DNA from 3 places in the Lacticaseibacillus salsurivasis genome. Region 2 is predicted to be linked to each of the others. Evidence: predicted binding sites of a transcription regulator. Region 2 holds the regulator's gene; each other region holds the start of a gene.
What was found. The regulator NrdR, encoded in region 2, represses ribonucleotide reductase genes. The targets are predictions, from matches to a motif close to ACACNATATATNGTGT.
Positions count from the first base shown of each region.

Region 1: nrdD (anaerobic ribonucleoside-triphosphate reductase) is a predicted target of NrdR. The motif match lies at 4,610-4,625, and genes of this name have one in related genera.
Region 3: nrdH (glutaredoxin-like protein NrdH) is a predicted target of NrdR. The motif match lies at 4,667-4,682, and genes of this name have one in related genera.

Region 1 is NZ_BTTP01000014.1:35,413-42,293, reverse strand. It holds gene AAA927_RS09675 (MDR family MFS transporter) at 1-778, shown strand, start outside; tRNA gene AAA927_RS09670 (tRNA-Ala) at 1,056-1,128, shown strand; gene AAA927_RS09665 (YjgN family protein) at 1,207-1,527, shown strand; gene celB (PTS cellobiose transporter subunit IIC) at 1,574-2,923, opposite strand; tRNA gene AAA927_RS09655 (tRNA-Ala) at 3,274-3,346, shown strand; gene AAA927_RS09650 (DUF2975 domain-containing protein) at 3,486-3,968, shown strand; gene AAA927_RS09645 (helix-turn-helix domain-containing protein) at 3,978-4,181, shown strand; gene AAA927_RS09640 (hypothetical protein) at 4,238-4,408, opposite strand; gene nrdD (anaerobic ribonucleoside-triphosphate reductase) at 4,688-6,874, shown strand.
Region 2 is NZ_BTTP01000004.1:90,594-97,474, reverse strand. It holds gene thrS (threonine--tRNA ligase) at 1-321, opposite strand, end outside; gene dnaI (primosomal protein DnaI) at 628-1,548, opposite strand; gene AAA927_RS04960 (DnaD domain protein) at 1,532-2,893, opposite strand; gene nrdR (transcriptional regulator NrdR) at 2,966-3,433, opposite strand; gene coaE (dephospho-CoA kinase) at 3,488-4,084, opposite strand; gene mutM (DNA-formamidopyrimidine glycosylase) at 4,088-4,921, opposite strand; gene polA (DNA polymerase I) at 4,966-6,881, opposite strand, start outside.
Region 3 is NZ_BTTP01000003.1:81,481-88,361, forward strand. It holds gene AAA927_RS03885 (M13 family metallopeptidase) at 1-1,007, shown strand, start outside; gene nrdF (class 1b ribonucleoside-diphosphate reductase subunit beta) at 1,100-2,062, opposite strand; gene nrdE (class 1b ribonucleoside-diphosphate reductase subunit alpha) at 2,149-4,320, opposite strand; gene nrdH (glutaredoxin-like protein NrdH) at 4,367-4,597, opposite strand; gene AAA927_RS03905 (hypothetical protein) at 4,835-5,158, shown strand; gene cls (cardiolipin synthase) at 5,249-6,712, opposite strand; gene AAA927_RS03915 (nitroreductase family protein) at 6,811-6,881, shown strand, end outside.

The DNA of each region.
Region 1 (6,881 bases), on a different contig from region 2:
GAGTTATGTGTTCAACGTCTTGTACTTCATGTCCAACCTCGGGCTGGTCATTGGCACCTTGATTGTCGGGTACGTCTTACCACTGGGGATTAGTTACATCTTCGCCTTGGCCTTTGCGTTGTTCACATTGTTCTTCATTGTCGCCCTGATCCATTTCAATGTACCGTCACGCAAAATCGAAAAGCAGGTTAAAGCCGCGGGAGCGCGGCGAGACAACCCGCATCAAGTGCCCATCATTTTGCTGCTGATCACGCTGTTTTTAACCTGGGTGGCGTATGAGCAATGGCAAAGCAATATCTCGACCTTCATGCTCGGCCTGGGGATGAAGGTGCGGGATTATTCCTTCCTTTGGACCTTCAATGCCGTGCTGATTGTACTGGGCCAGCCGATTTTAACCGCTTTTGACGACTGGCTGACCAAGCATATCCGCTTGCGCCTAGGCGTAGGCTTCACCTTGTTCGGGTGCGCCTTTCTGATTTTGATTGGGGCCAAATCATACTGGCTATTCATGCTCGCGATGGGCGTTTTGACCCTGGGCGAAATTCTCGCGTTGCCGTCCGTGTCGACCTACGTGGATATGTACACCGAAGCCGCCGAAAAGGGCCGGTTCCAAGGGTATGTACAGATGTTTGCCTCGGCGGGCCGGGCAGTGGGCCCGCTCATTGGGGCCTTGGTGATCGAGGCGGTTGGCTATCATCCGCTGTTCTTGATGCTGGCGCTGATCCTGTTTGCTTCGATCGGAATTTTCAGCTGGCGAGCCGCTCGTTTACATGGATAACTTATGCAATTCATAAATTAAATTCTAAAAATTCACAATTTCTTCACAACTTATCGTTATGATAAGAACATAGAAATGAGCAATGTCATTTCTACCCCAACCCTATTTTTCATTTTTACTCCTCCAAAGTAGAAATCGTCACGCGCCTACCCATCGCGTGACCAAGCAAAAGGTCGCTTGCCCGCGGCCTTTTTGCTTGTCCACGATTACCCGCTCAGGGTAGGCGGAATTGTGCTTTACAGGATGCGGTTCTATGCTACAATGTTAATTGTGTTTTGGGTCCGTAGCTCAGCTGGGAGAGCGCTGCCTTCGCATGGCAGAGGTCGAGAGTTCGAATCTCTTCGGATCCACTGGCAAAGGCCACCGAGTTTTCATATGAAAACTCAGCGGCCTTTTTTGTCACAATCATCTGGGTGGAGGAAATTAACATGGAAATGAAATACGGGCGAGATTCGTTTTTTGATGGTTCACTCTTGTCGCTAGTGGGGTGGACGCTGCTAGGCGGCATCATCACTGCCATCACTTTTGGCATTTGCTATCCTTGGGCGCTGTGCATGATCTACGGCTGGAAAATCAACCACACCGTGATTGAAGGCCACCGGATGCAGTTTTCCGGCAGTGCCGTGGGGTTGTTCGGCAATTGGCTCAAGTGGTTCTTCCTGACGCTGATTACCCTGGGCATTTACGGGTTCTGGGTGAGCATCAAGCTCGAAGACTGGAAGGCTAAGAACACGTATTTCCTGAATTGACAAAAAGACCCGGCGCAATTTTTGCGCCGGGTCTTGTGCTTGAGGCTTATTGATTGGATTCGTGAGCTTGTTCTTGCTTCAGCAGCATCCGGTCATACTTGCGAATGAATGGATACCATACCAGGAAGGCCACCAAGGCGCAGATAATGGAAAGTACTGCCCCTTGCCAGCTGGCGGTGGCGATGAACCCACTCAGGCCCACTGGAGTTGGCCATGGTTGTTGCAGAATAATCTTCGGTACCAGGCCACTGGAGACACCCAGGTAGCCAACAATCCCAGCGGCCAGTGGCGCACCGATAAATGGGATTAAAAGCTGTACGTTATACACGATTGGCAGCCCGAACAAAATCGGTTCGTTGATGTTGAACAGGGCAGGGACAATTTCAACTTTCCCAATTTCTTTCAATTGGACGGACTTGGCGCGGAAGGCAAGCCAGATGGCTACGCCCAAGGTCGCACCGGCCCCACCGATGATAACAAAGGCGTTCATTGGATCGCCGGCAAAGAAGTTGTTTTGTCCGCCAACGTTAGCGGCCAAGTTGGCCAGCACGATTGGGGTGTAGAAGGAACTCATAATCGTGGAGCCGTGAACCCCGAACCACCAGAGGAAGTGGATCAGGAAGATGATGATCAAGAAGCCCCACCAAGTGTTGGCGATGTTGCTGATGAATGAGAATGGAATATAGAGAATTTTGAAAATGTCGGTACCGGCCAAAACCAGCACCATGTTCAGCACGGTCACGACTGCAGCCACGCAGGCCCCAGGAATCAAGGCGCTAAAGGAGTTGGACACACCAGGCGGCACGGAAGCTGGCATCTTAATCTGCCAGTTGTGCTTGATGGTGAAGCGGTAAATTTGCACCGTCAGCCAGCCAACGACCAGGCCAGTAAAGATCCCAACGGAGCCAATCCGGGTAATCCCCCCAGCGGAAACCGCATACCCGCCGCCGATGATGTTGTTTTTGTCCAAAGAGGTGACAAAATTCATCATGCCACCTTTCCAGATCAACTGAGGCACGGTGATGAACATGCCCATCATGAACATCCACAAACCGTTCAGCGGATTAAGCGCGAGATGTTCTTCCTCCCGATAGATCTCAGTGTAGGTGTAGGTGAAGGTCCCAGCAAAGACTAACGCTAAAATCCCCATGGTGGCGTTGAACACCACTTGGAACAGGACTGCAAAGCGGCCCACGGTGCTGGCATACCATTCAGCAAACCCAGGAATCGGGAAGGCTTGCGGCAGCACGGTCAGAATCAAGAACATCGCCCCAATAATGGAGAATGCAATCACGCTATAACCTGCCTGCATGATTGCCCGCACGAATCTTGATCCGGAGAACTTGCCCGCCCAAGCGGCGAACGAATCGCGAAAAGAACTAGATGTGTCAGCCATATCATATACCTGCTAGCCGGAAGCGATGGTTAGAGCAATTTCGGTCTAGCTATCCTTTCGTTAGAATAATTTGATTAAAAAAACAGAATAAGATCATGTCACAGATCGCAGAACCGAAGGCCACCACCGCTAAATGCCTTGTCTTCGGGTATGCAAGAGAAACGACTCACAATAGTGAATTTTGTGTAAGCGCTTCCCTATATTTCCACTATAACTGTCTTGACCCGGGTGATGCAAGTGGTATACCTAGTGAATTGAGGATTTTTTGACCGCTTAGCTAAATTTCACGGCGGACCGTGCTTTAGGGCTTGTCAGCGCTGTCTTTTTCCGGTAATCTATCTTTATCGAAGGGGTCCTTAGCTCAGCTGGGAGAGCGCTTGCATGGCATGCAAGAGGTCGACGGTTCGAACCCGTTAGGATCCAGCGCAAGCAAAAAGCCGTGATCTGCCACATAACTCGTGGTGAATCACGGCTTTTTCGTGACTTGATTTAAACTTTTCTTTATCGATTATCGATAAAGAATCTGCGATACTAGCGTTAAACCATGCAGGAGGCGGATTCAATGAAAGCAAGTACTTGGTTTTTAAGAGTGACGCTCGGCGGGCTGGCGTTGCTAGCGGTGGTGATTGGCGTGATTCCAGTCCCCATTATGTTAAGCGAAATGGGCCAAGGCGCGCCGGCGGGTTTGGGCGGTGTGGTTGTGAGCTTAGGCGTGGGGGTATACCTTGCCCTGCTAGCTTTTTTGGTGGCAGTGGTGGTGGCCGAACAGCTGCTGAGCGTGATTGAGCGGGGGACCGCGTTTACCAATCAGGCGCTGACCAAACTACGTCACCTCACCTGGGCGTTGGTGGCACTGACGCTTGGCGTGTGGTTGTGGCTACCTTTTATCTACACAGCCGCACGGTTAGACGATGCCCCGGGGCTAATGGTGATCGGGTTGGCAGTAGCGCTGGTACCGTTGGTGTTAACGGTTTTTATGGCGGTGTTAACGCGCTTATGGCAGGCGGCGCTGGCCTATAAAACAGACACCGACCTGACCATTTAGGAGGTTGCTATGATTGAAATCAATCTGGAAACGCTACTTGCTCAGCGGCACATGACGCTCACCGAATTGGCAGGTGCGGTTGATATCACCATTGCCAATCTCTCAGTGCTCAAAACTGGCAAGGCTAGGGCAGTGCGTTTTTCCACTTTGGCGAAGTTGTGTCAGGTGCTGGACTGTCAGCCTGGGGACATACTGAGTTATCACGAAGCATAAAAACGGCGAGTAAACGCTCAATTGAGCGCCTACTCGCCGTTTTAATGGTTGCACGGTTACTTCTTAATATAGGTGACGTAAGCCCAGTACAGCGCAGCGATAATCGCCAAGAGCAGGGCGAGCTTGATGATCATGCTGATGATCCCCGCCACGAAAGGCAACAGGAACAAGCCAAGCACAATAATCACCACGAGGACCAGGATTTGTTTAAGTTGGTCTTTTTGCATCATTTACCTCCAGCTGGTTGTGGGTGAATCCCACAACTCGACATGCTTAATTATAGCAAATTTTATGAGCGCCAATACCCGTCGAGGCCAGAATCAGGCTAAGGTATGAGTCGGGACGCGCTTTCAGCCTATCTTCATAGTGAAAGATTAAATAGCATACAACACAATATCTAGTTATTTTGCTGGAAAATTTCCGTATTTCAACTATATATTGTGGCATCTGTTGTGATAGACTATCCTTATTAGTTATTACATAACGAAGACAGGGGCGATTTACCGATGATCGATTTGAAAGTACAAATCAGTGTAAAAAAACGAGACGGTCGCATTGTGACGTTTGATCAAAGCAAAATTACGCGGGCGATTACCAAGGCCGCAAAGGCAGTGAATGGGGAACTGGCCCCAGCTGACTACACCTTGATCGAACAGATCGCCGATGATGCCGTGGCCACCATCACTGAACGGTTCAAATCGGACGTCCGCATTCCCGAAGTGCAGAGCATCGTGGAGCAGGCCTTATTTGATGCGCACCAGTATGACTGGGGCGAGGCCTACACCAAGTATCGCGTGCAGCGCGACATCGAGCGCAGCAAGAAAGCCGATGTGAACTACAACGTCCAAAAGCTGCTGGACCGCGATTCCACGGTGGTCCACGAAAATGCCAACAAGGACTCCCGCGTGTTCTCCACCCAGCGCGATCTAACTGCCGGCGCGGTCGCCAAGGCGATTGGCCTGAAGATGTTGCCGCCAGCTGTGGCCAATGCCCATTTGCGCGGCGATATCCACTGGCACGACTTGGACTACACGCCTTACATGGCCGAAACCAACTGTTGTTTGATCGACTTCAAAGAGATGCTGACGAATGGTTTCTGTATCGGCAATGCCGAAGTCGAAGCGGCGCACTCCATTCAGGTCGCAGTGACCCAGATGACCCAGATTATCGCCAACGTCGCTTCCAGCCAGTATGGTGGTTGCTCCTCGGACCGCACCGACGAGGTCTTGGCGCCATTTGCCGAGAAGAATTACCAGAAGCATTTGGCGGAAGCCACCGAGCTGACGCAAGACCCTGACACCGCCGAAGCTTATGCGAAGCGGCGGACCAAGAAAGACATTTATGATGCCTTGCAGACGTTGGAATACCAAGTCAACACATTGTATTCAACGCAAGGCCAGACACCTTTTGTGACCGTTGGCTTTGGTTTAGGGACTAGTTGGATCGAACGCGAAATCCAAAAGGACATTCTCAAGATTCGCATTGCCGGCTTGGGCAAGGAAAAGCGCACCGCGATTTTCCCGAAGCTGGTCTTCACGCTGAAAAAAGGTCTGAACATGGCGCCAGAGGATCCCAACTATGACGTGAAACAACTGGCTCTGGAGTGTGCCACCAAGCGCATGTACCCTGATGTGCTGTCGTATGACATGATCAAAAAGCTCACCGGCTCCTTCAAAGCACCGATGGGTTGCCGCTCCTTCCTGCAAGGCTGGACCGACCCTGACACCGGCAAAGAAGTCAACGCTGGCCGCATGAACTTAGGCGTCATCACACTGAACCTGCCACGGATTGCGATGGAATCTAAAGGCGATAAGGATAAGTTCTGGTCCTTGTTGGAACAGCGCCTCGACATCTGCAAGCAGGGCTTAGTTTACAAGGTGGAACGCGCCAAGCAAGCGACGCCAGAGTCCGCTCCGATTTTGTACAAGTATGGGGCATTCGGCAAGCGTCTGAATGATGACCAGAAAGTCGATGAACTTTTCAAGAACTCCCGCGCAACAGTTTCCCTGGGCTACATCGGGCTGTACGAAGTGGGCACGGTCTTCTATGGCCATGCCTGGGAGAAGGATCCGGAAGCCAAGGCCTTCAGTATTCAAGTGGTCAAGGATTTGTATGATCACTGCGAAGCTTGGGAAAAAGAATACGGCTACCATTTCTCAGTTTATGGCACGCCGTCAGAATCGTTGACCGATACCTTTGCCCGGTTGGACAAGAAGCGCTTCGGCGTGGTCAAGGACATCACAGACAAGGACTACTACACTAACTCCTTCCACTATGACGTCCGCAAGACCCCAACGCCATTTGAGAAGCTCGATTTTGAAAAGGATTACCCACAGTATTGCTCTGGTGGTTTCATCCACTACTGCGAATACCCAAATCTGAAGCAAAACCCGAAGGCCTTGGAAGCGGTTTGGGATTATGCCTACGATAAAATCGGGTATCTCGGCACCAACACGCCAATCGACCAATGCTTCGAATGCGGGTTCAAAGGCGAATTCAAGGCGACTGCCAAAGGCTATCAATGCCCGCAATGCGGCAACCACAACCCTGACACCTGCGACGTGGTCAAGCGCCTTTGCGGCTACCTCGGTAACCCCAACAAGCGGCCAATGGTTCACGGCCGCCAGGAAGAAATCATTCACCGCAAGAAGCACATGGTGATTGGGAATGATGATCTGGCGGGACAAGCATAGGCTGGAT
Region 2 (6,881 bases):
GGTATCGTAGAAGAACCCATCGTCAGTCGCTTCGCCTTGGCCCAGCTTAACTTCTGGGTGCAACGCTTTGATCGCAGCAGCCAGCGCAAAGGCGCCAGTTTGCCGCAGCACGTTCAAGCCGTCTGCACTGTCTTTGGTGATAATTTCCAGCGCACCATCTTCGTTAATAGGTTGGTTCAAAGCAATCAGTTGCGCGTTGAACTTGCCGGCAACGGCCTTTTTGGCCAAGCTGTTGGCAATCGCCTTAGCGACGCCTTCAGTGGTGATGCCAGCGTCGAATTCTTTGACGCTGTTGTCTGGTAAGGTAATTTTGATTGACATAGGTATTGCTCCTTTTCTGACGAAGGCAAAAGAAAAATCGCCTCGAGTGTCATTTCTGACACTCGGGACGATTAATATCGCGGTTCCACCCGACTTGAAAGCACTGCTTTCCTCTCAATGCTCGTAACCTGAGCTTGGGGCCATTGCTGGCAATCTCGGAAAGAGGTGCGGATCAGGTCTTGTCTCGGTTTACAGCCACGCCCGAGGCTCTCTGGTGAAACATGGTCCTTAAAGCTTTCGTCTTTGATACCTAGATTAAACCACAGCGCAAACACGTGTGCAAGCTTCATGGGCAAAAAGTTAATCTCAGCCGTTACGCCGATCCACCCCAGCCACCGGAATTTCTTTGGCCAAAAAGCGAATGCGCTCCATGATTCGCTGCGCTTTGAGCGCCTCATTGTTGCCAACATCTGCCCCGGCCAAAAAGTCGGCCAGCTCAGCCATGGTTTTGTTTGAGGTAAACAAGGTCGGCAACTCTTCCTGCATCCGGTACTGCAAAATGACCCCTAACACTTCATCGCGGACCCAAGGACTCAAGGCTTCGGCGCCAATATCGTCAATCATCAGCACTGGCGCGGTTTTCAACGTGTTGATTTTCGGCAGCACCTGATTGCTGGCAATGGCCGCTTTCATCTCGACGGCAAAAGTCGGAAAATGCACCAAAGTTGAAGCAATGCCGGCCGCGGCCAAATCGTTGGCAATCGCACCAAGCAGGTAGGTCTTCCCCACGCCAAACGGCCCGGTGAGGTACAGGCCTTGATGAAACTCGTGCGGCGCTTTCGCCAACGCCAAAGTGAAGCCAGTCGCGGCAGCCAGGGCGGTCATGCGCTCCGTGGGATCATAACCTTGGAGGCTGGCCTGCTTGATCGCTTTTGGCATGTTCAACGCCGTCACCAAATTCGCTTGCGCCTGACGCGCATCTGCCGCTAGCTTTTCCGGGGTGGCATCATACGTGATGTCAATCAAGCCATTGGAGGCAATCAGCCGCGGTGCATAACCCGAGGCAATCAGCGGAGCGCCGGCTTGCAGCCGGTCCCGCGCCGTCACAAACTCATAGATTTTGGCGGCACCACGTGTCACCGCGTCAGGTGCCAGTGCCGCTTGATTGGCGGATAAAAAGGCCTGAACCTCGGGATCAGCCACAGCGGTTTTCACCATGTCACGATAAGCAGCGGTCATGGCCCGGGGATCCATGACTTTTTTCAGTTCCTCATTCATTGGTTCCATGGCTTTGCTCCTTTCGCAATGCCTCGAGTTCCGCTAGCTGCGCGGCTAATTCCTGCTTGGTCGCCGCACTGACCGTTTCTTTGGTCGGCTGGTAGTCCTTTTTCATCCAGTCCGGCGTCGCTTCTTGACGACTAGGCCGCCCGCCGCGCGGTTTCGGCTTGCGCTGTTTGGCCTGATAGTCATCAATCGCCTTGAGTGCCGCTTCCGGGCTGGTAACATTCTCACCGAGCCAGCGGTTAGCGATGTTGTCAATCAAGGCTTGGGTGACACTGTCGTAATTTTGCAGGATATAGGACACCAAGATATTGACGGTGGCATTGTCAAACACCTGGCGGCTGGCGAGCTGGGACACCGCTCTGGTTTCCGAACTGGCCACAAAGAGATTGGGATTCTTCGCATGCTTGGCTTGCTCCAAGAATTCCCTTGGCGGCGTGCTTTTGGCCTGCTGCAGCAGGGTTTGCTGCTGTGTGGTCAGCTTGATGCTGCCAGCTGTCTGCGGGGCTGCGGCCGGAGCGGCCGTTTTGGCGGTTAAATGCGGCCGCTGCTTGGCATAGGTCTGCTCGATGATTTGCTTTAAGCGCGGCATCGCTAGCTGACCGGATACCGGACTCGTCGCTTGCATGATGTGGCGGGCCAAGACCGGCGGTGTCAGGCCATAGAACGTGGCTAGCTGCGCCAAGGCACTGCGATTTTTCGCCACCTGCCCCGCCGCCAAATCAGAGCGGCTAAGCAATTGATCAAGCAGCGCCCAGTCATACCCAGCGCCGTCGCTCAACGTCACCTCTGGCAGGGGCTTTTGCGCCACAGCCTGCTGACTGGCAACGACCGGCGCCGGCAAGGCCACTGACGTCAGTTGGAAGACATCCAGCAGCTGCGCCGATACGTCTTGCCAAGCGGCCGCCTTCACCGTGTGAATCGTGTAACGTTGGACCAACGTGTCATACCGGGTTTCCCCGACGCGATCGTACAACAGCAAACTTAAGGTGTCATCTTGGAAAAAGGCATTTGCCGCCACCGGCCGGTAGAGCTCATAGGCCCAGTAGCGGCCATTTTGATCAACCGCGGTGTAGGTTTTCATCAGCCCCATGGCTTCCAAGTGAATACGCGCGTCATACAGCGTATCCAAATCAACCCCCAGCAAATCCATCAAGGCCGTTTGCTTTTTGCGGTCAGAGCGCAGCGGTTTGGCATGCGAGGTTTGCCACAAACTCAAATAAAGGGCCAGGGCTACCGGCCCAATCAATGGTTGGTAGAGATTCACCACCACGTCTTGATCATGGTCACTAAAATAAGTGGCTTGCACCACAATATAATCATCTTGCGCCATGTAATTTTGCGGTCGCATGAAGCAGCCCCCATTTCCAAGCGATAAGTTAATAACGGCAAAACAAGGAGTCGGCCGCGGCCCACTCCTTGCTTAGTGACTGTCTTTTTCGCGTTTCATCATGTCTTGGAGTTCATCCATGAACACGGACATGTCCTTAAACTGGCGATAGACACTGGCGAAGCGAATGTAGGCCACATCATCGACGTCGGCAAGTTGTTTCATGACGTATTCGCCGATTTGCTGACTGGAGACTTCATTTTCACCAATCGCCCGCAGCTTATTTTCGACGTTTTCGACGATGCCTTGCATCTGCTCCATCGTCACTGGCCGCTTTTCGGCGGCGCGAATTAGGCCCTTGAGAATCTTCTCACGGCTGAATTCCTCGCGGGTGCCATTTTTCTTAATGACCAAAAGTGGGGTTTGTTCAACCCGTTCGAATGTGGTGAAGCGGAAACCGCAATTTTCGCATTCACGGCGGCGCCGAATCGCGCGGCCGCCATCGGTTGGCCGCGAATCGACCACTCGGGAACTATTATGATGGCAATGTGGGCACAGCAATGAGACACCCTCTTATAAATTGATACTCTATTATACCACGACCGCCAAGCACGTTCACCTAGCCAATTGCGCTAGGACCGCTGTCACTTGCCGCTCACGGCCAGCCGCACCGAGGCTATTGTCAATGACAAAATCGGCCCGGGCCTCTTTCTCGGCCAGCGGCATCTGGGCGGCGATTCGCTGCTTGGCTTCAACCTCAGCCAAGCCATCTCTGGCCATTAGGCGTTTGAGCTGTAAGTCAGCCGGCAAGCTCACCACCGCGACCCCATCAAAACTCGATTCATACTGCGTTTCATAAAGCAGTGGAATTTCCCCCACCACCACCGCGGCGCCAGTGGCTTTGGCCGCCGCCAAAGCCTGATTAATGGCCGCCCGCAAAAATGGCTTGTCGATGCGGTTGAGCTGAGCCAGTTTGGTCGGATCCGCGAAGACAATCGCTCCCAGCGCTTTACGATCTAGGGTCCCATCAGGCTTTATCACGGTCGGGCCAAAGGCTTCGGTAATCGCCGCCAGCGCCGGCTGGCCGGGCTGCACAATTTGTCGGGCAATCACATCGGCGTCCACAATGGGACACCCCGCCGCGCGAAACACTGCTGCCACGGTACTTTTACCGGTGGCAATGCCGCCGGTTAAACCCAGTAAGTATGTCATTGCCTAGCCTCGCTTTGGCTGGCAGTGCGGGCAATAATGCGTGCCGCGCTGGCCGACTTTAATTTTGAGGATGGTAGTGCCGCAACGATCACAAGGCGTCCCTTCCCGGTCGTAAACATGCAGCTGATCCTGCATCGCCCCGCGGTGGCCATCAGCATCCACGAACGAATGGACACTGGTGCCGCCAAGGGTAATCGCTTTTTGCAGTTCAGCGATAATGGCATCATGCAGTGCCTTAACCGCCCTAGCTGATAACGTGTTGGCCGGTTGCTCCGGGTTGATGCGTGCCAGCCACAGCGTCTCGTCGGCGTAGATATTGCCAACCCCAGCCACCACGGTTTGATCGAGGATCACCGACTTGATTGGCGCCTTGCGTTTGGCCAGCGCCGCTTCGAATGCCTTGAGCCCAAAAGTGGTGGCCGTGGGTTCTGGCCCCATTTTGGCCAGCCCGGCCACGGCCTTGGTTTCCTCGCCAGTGGTCACTAGCTGCATGCGGCCGAACTTGCGCATATCGAGGTAGCGTAGCTGACTGCCGTCGGTGAAGGTGAACCACACATGCAGAAACCGGGGCTTCGGCGTCTCGACGGAGGGCGCGAGCTGATATTTACCTTCCATGCGGAGGTGCGACACAATGGTCAGCGCTCCAAAGCGAATCAGCAGATACTTGCCGCGCCGGTCAATGCCGGTCACAGTGGCGCCGGCCAAGGCGGTTTGAAACAGATCCAGCCCGCCAACCAGGATTTTCTCCCAATCGGTTCCGACTTGCGCTACCGTTTTGCCGACAATCAGCTTTGTCAAGCCAAGCCGCACATTTTCAACTTCTGGTAATTCTGGCATTGCGTCCCTCTTCCCGTCTGGACCGGGGCCCAGACTCAGCACTTTTACTTGGCATCAAACCAGGTTTTGCCCCAGTGGCTTTCGACCTTAAGCGGCACCGCCAGTTTAACGGCGGAGTCCATCACTTTGGGCACCAACGCTGCCAGCTGGGCCATTTCCGCTTCCGGGCCTTCGAAGATCAATTCGTCATGCACCTGAAGCAGCATGCGCGACTGGAGGTGGTGCTCATCCAGCATGGCCTGCATCCGAATCATGGCCACCTTGATGATATCTGCGGCGCTGCCTTGAATCGGCGTGTTCATCGCGGTCCGTTCCGCAAAGCTGCGCAGATTGAAGTTGCGCGAATGAATATCGTTCAGATAACGGCGGCGGTGGAATAAGGTTTCAACATAGCCCTGTTCGCGGGCCACCTTCACCATCTCGTCCATGTAGTCATGCACCTGCGGATATTGTTCGAAGTAGCCATCGATAAAGGCCTTCGCCTGTTTGCGCGTGATGCCGATGTTCTTGGCCAGCCCAAAATCGGAAATCCCATACACAATCCCGAAGTTGGTGGCTTTGGCCTGGCGCCGCATATCTGGCGTCACTTCGTCAGGAGAATCCAAATGGAAAATCCGCATGGCCGTGTTGGCATGAATGTCACGGTCTTCCTTGAAGGCCTCTTGCATGTTCTTGTCGCCGGAAATGTGGGCCAAAACCCGCAATTCGATTTGAGAATAATCACTGGAGAAAATCTGCCAGCCTTGATGGGCGGGCACAAACGCGCGCCGCACTTGCTTGCCTTCATCGCGCGCCGGAATGTTTTGCATATTCGGATCCACTGAAGACAGACGGCCAGTTTGGGTCAGGGTCTGCAGGTAGCGGGTATGGATTTTATGATCCGGGTGGACCGCTTTGAGCAGCCCCGCCACGTAAGTCGACTGCAGCTTCGCGACCGTGCGGTAATCCAAGATATCTTGAACAATCGGGCTAGCGGAGCGCAACTGTTCCAGAACATCGACGGAGGTGGAATAACCGGTTTTGGTTTTTTTGATTACCGGCAGTTGCAGCTTCTCAAAGAGTACCTCACCAAGCTGCTTAGGCGAGTTCAAGTTGAATTTCAGTCCGGCTTCGGCGTAGATTTTTTCCTCGAGCACATGCATGGTGCTGGTCCATTGGTCGCCAAGCCCTTGCAACGTCTTGCTGTCCAGCACGATCCCGGTGATTTCCATGCGCGCTAGTACTTTGGCCAAAGGCAGCTCCATATCGGTGAACAAGCTCAATTGATCTTGAGTCTTCAACTCCTCAAGTAACTTAGGCCGCAGCGTCAGTAGGGCTTGGGCTTTACGGGCAAAATGGCCAAACAAGGTCTCATCGTCTGGCACCTTGCGCTTGGCCCCTTTGCCATAGACTGCCTCATCGAAAGGCAAGTTGTAATCATGGTCTTGCGCAATTTGACCGAAGTCATTGCTGTTCTGATCCGGGTTAAGCAGATACGAAGCCAGCAGTAAGTCAAAATCAATCTGGGGCAAGTTCACGCCCAGCCGCTCTGCGGCCACCAGGTTGCGCTTCGCATCAAACACCGTCAGCTGATGATCAGCCAGCCATTTTTGCATTGCTGGCAGGGTCAACAGGGTGACATCAGTGCTGACAAAGGTTTCTTCGGCTGTGCCAATGAAAAAGCCAATTTGCTCGGCGGTGTGATAATTGTCTTCCAGCATCTCAAGTTCAAATGCCACCGGGTCAGTCGTTGTTGGCAGCTCAGCCAAATTGGCATCCGTGAGTACCACAAAATGCACCGGCGCCTGCTTTTCCGCGGTGGCTGCTGGCAGGTGCGCCAAGGCCTGGCGCATCTCCAGCTTGGTATAGAGTTCACGCAAAGCATCAAGGTCTGGGCCGGTGTACGCCAAATCATCCAACCCAATCGTGAGCGGCGCCGCCTGATCAATTGTGGCCAGCGTCTTACTCATCTCGGCATTGG
Region 3 (6,881 bases), on a different contig from region 2:
GCGCGTTGTCCGGCAATCCGGAAGCACCGAAGCAGATTAAGCACGCTTATCGTTTGGCGAATTCCTTCTTCTCCGAACCGATTGGCTTGTACTACGGCCGCACGTACTTTGGTGAAGCCGCGAAGGCCGATGTGACCAAGTTGGTCGAGAACATGATTGAGACCTACAAATCCCGCCTGCGCGACTCCAGCTGGCTGTCTGCGGAAACGAAGACCAAAGCCATTGTCAAACTCGACAAGATGGTCTTGAAGATGGGCTACCCCGACAAGGTCAACGAGGTCTATGACCGCTTCACCGTCGATGAAAAGGCCGACCTGTTAACCAACGTCACCGGCATCGCCGAAGCGCGCCATGCCTACAACGTTGAGCAGCTGCAAAAGCCGGTTGATCGCACCACATGGCTGATGCCTGGTCACTTAGTCAACGCTTGCTACGATCCTTCTCGCAACGATATCACGTTCCCAGCTGCCATTTTGCAGGCCCCATTTTACGCCTTGGATCAATCTGCCAGTGAGAACTACGGCGGGATTGGCGCTGTCATTGCCCACGAAATCTCCCATGGGTTCGACAACAATGGCGCGCAATTCGATGAATTCGGCAACATGGTCAACTGGTGGCAAGAAGCTGACTACGCGCACTTCAAGACCTTGACCCAGCAAATGATCGACGAGTTCGATGGTATTGAAACCAGTGCCGGCAAAGTGAACGGCAAGCTGATTGTCTCCGAAAACATTGCCGATGCTGGTGGTTTGGCGGCGGCGCTGCAAACGGCCAAGGCACAACCTGACGTTGATCTGAAGGCCTTCTTCACCAACTGGGCGCGGATCTGGCGGCAAAAGGCGCGGCCGGAATACATGAAATTCCTGCTGTCGATCGATGTGCATGCGCCAGCCAAGCTGCGGGCCAACATTCAACCGCGGAACTTGGATGACTGGTATGCCACCTTTGACGTGCAGCCAGGTGATGGCATGTACATTGCGCCTGAGAAGCGCGTTCACATTTGGTAATCACTGAAAGACGAGTTGCGGCTCGTCTTTTTTGGTGGGGCGGAATCAAAAAACGCAGGATCAACTGATCCTGCGTTTTTCGATTCAAACATTTAGTCAAAGTTGTAATCATCGTCGTTCATCGCTTCGACTTGACCCAAACGGTAGCCGTTACCGACTTGGGAGAAGAAGTCATGGTTGGCGGTGGAAGTCGAGATCCCGTTCATCACAATCGGGTTCACGTCCGCGGCCGTGTCCGGGAATAAGGGGTCCTGGCCCAAGTTCATCAACGCTTTGTTGGCGTTATACCGCAGGAAGGTCAACACTTCCTCCGTCCAACTGGTTTTGGCGTACAAGTCATTGGTGTAACCTTCCTCGTTGGCGTAGAGGTCATACAGCAAGTCATACATCCAATCGCGCATTTTGGCTTGTTCGTCATCGCTGAGGGCATTGAAGCCAAGCTGGAACTTGTAGCCGATGTAGGTGCCGTGCACACTTTCGTCGCGAATGATCAGCTTGATGATTTCCGCCACATTAGTGAGCTTGTTGTTGCCCAGATAGTACAGCGGGGTGAAGAAGCCAGAGTAGAAAAGGAAGGTTTCCAGGAAGACGGAAGCCACTTTCTTTTCCAGTGGGGTGCCGTTGTGATAGATGTCGTTGATTTTGTTGGCTTTGTATTGCAAATGCGGGTTGGAATTGGTCCATTCAAAAATCTCGTCGATTTCAGCTGGCGTATTTAGCGTGGAAAAAATCGTGGAATAGGATTTAGCATGCACGGATTCCATGAACTGAATGTTATTCAGCACCGCGCGTTCTTGCTGGGTGCGGATGTTTTGCATCAAACTATTCATGCCATCTTGACTCTGCAAGGTATCCAGCAAAGTCAGACCACCAAACACATGGCCGACGACCCATTGCTCGTCTTTGGTCAGCTTGCGCCAGTCATCCAAGTCATTGGACACCGGAATCCGCGTGTCGAGCCAAAATTGCTCAGTTAATTTTTCCCAAGTGGCTTTATCGATTTGATCTTCAATGTCGTTCCAGTTGATTGCGAGGTATTGCTTTTCTTCCGCCATGATGTCGCTCCTTTAAAGGTTATGTAAGAACCGTGGGGCGCCACGGCTCTCAAAGGCTGGCCATTGCTCAGTGCCAAAGGCGAGCTTTAGATCGAGCAGGATTCGCAGGCATTGCTGCCAATTTCTTCTTGATCATCGGTGTAGGTCCGGATGTAGTAAATGGACTTGATGCCTTTGTGATGGGCGTAGTTCCGCAGGATGTTCAAATCGCGGGTCGTCATCTTTTCAGTGCGGCCTTCCTTCCATGGGTAGAGGCCAGCTGGAATGGTGGAGCGCATGAACAGCGTCAGCGACATGCTCTGATCAACGTGGGCCTGCGCGGCAGCATAGACATCAATTTCCTTGCGCATATCGATATCGTAGGCACTCTTGTAGTAAGGCAGGGTGTCGTTGGACAACCCTGGTGCTGGGTAGTAAATCGTCCCAATCTTCTTTTCCTGCCGATCTTCGATGCGGTTGACGATTGGCTGCAGGGAAGCAGAGGTGTCATTGATGTAAGAAATTGAGCCATTTGGCGCTACGGCGAGCCGGTTTTGGTGGTACAAACCGTCCTTCATCACCGCCGCCTTCAGGGCTGCCCAGTCTTCAGCGGTCGGCACATGAATGTCAGCGAACAGCGCCTTGACCTTAGCCGTCTTTGGCGCAAAGTCTTCAGTCAGATACTTGTCAAAATAGCTGCCATCAGCGTACTTGCTGGCGGCAAAATTGTGGAAGACCTGGCCGCGTTCAGCCGCAATCTTGTTGGAGGCCTTGAGGCTGTAGTAATTCAGCAGCAGGAAATAGACATTGGTGAAGTCCAGTGCTTCTTCATCGCCGTAAGCCATGTGGTTCAAGGCAAAATAGGTATGCAAGCCCATGGCCCCCAGGCCAATGGAGTGGGCCAGTTCATTGCCGTGCTGCACGGACGGCACCACATCGATGTTGCTGGTGTCGGTGACGAAGGTCAAGGCCCGGACCATGGATTCCACACTCTTGCCAAAATCAGGACTCTTCATCAGGTTAGGAATGTTGGTGGAGCCTAGGTTGCAGGAAACATCTGTCCCCAGCACATCGTAACCCTGGGCATTGTTGATCACGCTTGGGGTTTGCACCTGCATGATTTCAGAGCAAAGGTTACTCATGATGATTTTGCCGGCGATCGGGGAAGCATTGTTAGCGGTATCGATGTTAACGATGTACGGATAGCCGGATTCTTGCTGGAGCTTGGAGATTTCGTTTTCCAGGTCGCGGGCCTTCAGCTTGTACTTCTTGATCTTCGGATTAGCCACCAGGTTGTCGTATTCCTTGGTGATGTCGATGTAGGAGAACGGCTGTCCGTATTCCCGCTCCACGGAATGCGGGGAGAAGAGGTACATATCAGCGTCTTCACGGACCAGTTCATAATATTTATCCGGGACGATGACACCGAGGCTCAGGGTCTTCAGGCGGTACTTTTCGTCGGCATTTTCTTTCTTCGCGCCAAGGAAGCTAATAATATCAGGATGGAACACGTTCAAATAAACCACGCCGGCCCCTTGGCGTTGGCCGAGCTGGTTGGAATAGGAAAAACTGTCTTCCAGCAATTTCATGACCGGTAAAACGCCACTGGCGGCGCCATCGATGCCTTTAATCGGGGCACCGGCTTCACGCAAGTTTGACAAGGTCAACCCCACGCCGCCACCAATGCGTGACAGTTCCAAAGCCGAGTTGATGGCCCGGCCAATCGAATTCATATCATCGGACACCTGGAGCAAGAAACACGACACCAATTCACCACGGCGCTGGCGCCCAGCGTTCAAAAACGAAGGGGTCGCCGGCTGATAGCGCTGGTGAATCATTTCATCGGCTAACGCGATCGCCAACTCTTCATTCCCGTCGGCAAAATAGAGCGCATTGGCAAAGACACGGTCCTTGAAATCTTCCAAGTAGTATTCGTTGTCATCAGTCTTCAAGGCGTATTGCGCGTAGAACTTGTATGCCGCCATGAACGACTTGAACTCAAAATGGGCATTGGTTAAAAAGTCGTTGAGCTGTTCTAAGAAGGCCGGCTGGTACTTATCCAGCATCGCTGCTTCATAGTAGTCATGCTCCACCAAGTAGGCGAGGCGATCCGTCAGCGAAGCAAAAGTCTTCGTGTTCGGAATCACATTTTCTTTCAGAAAGGCCTGCAGCGCCGCCTTGTCCTTCGCCAACGGAATCTGCCCATCCACTGGAATGTTGATTTCGTTGTTCAACGCGTAATAGGTTACTTCATCTGGTTTGATCTCACTGAGTGCCATATTGTCACCACTTTCACAAGGATTAGGGGTCAAAAAAAGCTGGCGCTTAGCCAGCCAGTTGCTTCAATGCTTCTGGGCGGAACCCGTAAAAGGATTTCAGGCCATCTGCTTCCAGCACCGGAACGGCTTGGAACCCTTGATCCTTCAGGTAACCGATGTATTCAGGTTCTTCGTTGATGTTGTGTTCAACGAAAGAAATGTTGTGCGTCTTCAGGTAATTCTTTGTCATGCGGCATTGTGGACAGCCGTTTTTGGTAAATAACGTAATATTGCTCATGTTCGTCACGCTTTCTGTTTTTGATGATGGCTTTATCATACTGGATATTGTATATGGTGTCAAATAAAAACACCACATCTTGTGGGCAAAAAGTCAGACCCCAAGATATGGTGTTCCCCCGAACTGATAACAACAATTATACCCCGCCTGTCCAAATAAGAGAAGCCCTTGGACACTTTATTTTTCACCACGACTGCAACTCGTTATAATAGAAGGTGATCAAAGGAGATGTTTAGCATGAACGCTGATAAGAAAGCCGACCATGCCGCCGAAGTTGACATGGTCGATGGTCTAATTGATTACGCCAACCAACACGCCCACACCAAGGACGTGGCCCAAGCGGTCCTAGCTGCCGCCACGCCGGACCTCACCGGTTTGGACGCTTTATTCAAGGACGGGGGTATCGAACGCAAAGATTTTCTCGCCATTGCCACTGGCTACATCACCGACCGCTATCACTTGACCGGTGACGAGCTCGCCAGCAAGCGCAATGAACTGATTGCCGCGGCCATTCGCATTCTCAAAGATAATCCCAAAGCCTTTGACGCCTGGGTGCGGTAGACTGGGCACTGAAGGGGGCAGCTGAACCGCCGCCTAAGCCAAAAAAACCGTCCTGATGCCTCGCATCAGGACGGTTTTACTTTACTGGAGTTACAGAATCGGTGACAGCAGCCGCGAAGCGTACTGCTTGAACCGCAACCAACGGCCTTGGCTGCGAATGACTGCGGCAGACAGGAAGAGGCTTTCCTTTTGATCCGCCTCGAAGGCCTCAGTCAGCTGGTGGGCAATGGCCTCGTCGTAAACGAAGGCGTTGACCTCGAAATTTAATTTGAAGCTACGAATATCGAAGTTTGCTGAGCCGACACTAGCAATCGCATCATCGACAATCAGCGTCTTGGCATGCAAGAACCCATGCTGGTAGTGGTAAACCTTGATGCCAAAGCGGCTGAGATAATTGGCGTAATACTGCGTCGCCCGGAAAATGAAGGGGTGATCCGGCATATCCGGGACCATCACCCGCACATCAATCCCGGCCAGCGCCGCAGTGATCAACGCATCCATCGCAGTATCATCAGGAATCAGGTAGGGGGTTTGAAGCCAAACGGACTTGGTGGCGCTGGCAATCATTTTGACGTAGCCATATTTGATTTGTTGGGCATTGGAGTCGGGCCCGCTGGCCACAATTTGCATCGGCGTGGCACCGACATGCGCCACTCGCACGTTTTCTCGCGTGATGGCATCGGTCGCGTAGGGCTCGGCTTGATCATCTGGCACAGTCGCATTCCAGTCCATCAAAAACTGCATTTTCAAGGCGTAAACCGTGTTACCGACAATCCGCAAGTGCGTGTCGCGCCAAAAACCAAATTTCGGCTTGCGCGAAACGTACTGGTCGCCGACGTTAAAGCCGCCGATGTAGCCGACTTCATCATCAATCACCACCACTTTCCGGTGCAGCCTGTAGTTCAAGCGAAAGTCTAGGAACAAATGCTGCGAGCTGAAGTAGGCTTCCGCCTTGCCGCCAGCTTCAAGCAGGGGGGCCCAGAACTTCGGGCCAGCACCCATACTGCCCCAGGCATCATACAGCACCTTAACCTCAACGCCAGCTTTGGCCTTGGCAATCAAATGGTCCCGGAGCTCGGTGCCAAGCTGGTCGGCATAAATGGTGTAGTATTCGATGAACACATGATCCGTCGCCGCATCGATATCAGCAAACAGGGCGGCAAATTTTTTCTCGCCATCGAAATAGAGCGTCACGTCATTGCTGCCAAGCACAGGGGCGTTGGCCGTATTCAAGAATAACGTGGTGAGCTCTTTGGCAGCCGGCGAAGCCACCGCCGCTGGCAACAACTGACCATGGGTGTTCGCGCGCTTTTGCATCGCCACGAAGGCTTTGACCCCACGGTGATACTCGGTTTGAATGGCCCGCACTTTCTTGGCGGATAGCCCGCGGCCGGCGAACAGGTACAAGCCGAACCCGATGACCGGCAGGAAAATCAACACCATCAGCCACGCCCAGGTGGTCGGAATATCTCGAACTTCCCGCAGCACGGTGAAAATCGCGGCAAGCGTGTTCAGAACTAAAATGGCAACAATCAAGCTACTGACAAGTGACATAACGGCCTCCTGGCGCGTGACATGGGCAATTGTGGGTTTACTTACAAAAGATAAGCTGATACACTAATATTATCCTAAAGATGAAAGAGGTATTTCCTGTGAACAATGACTTACTTAACCTGTTGAAGCAGCGCCGCTCAATTTATGCCTTGGGCAAAAACGTCAAGCA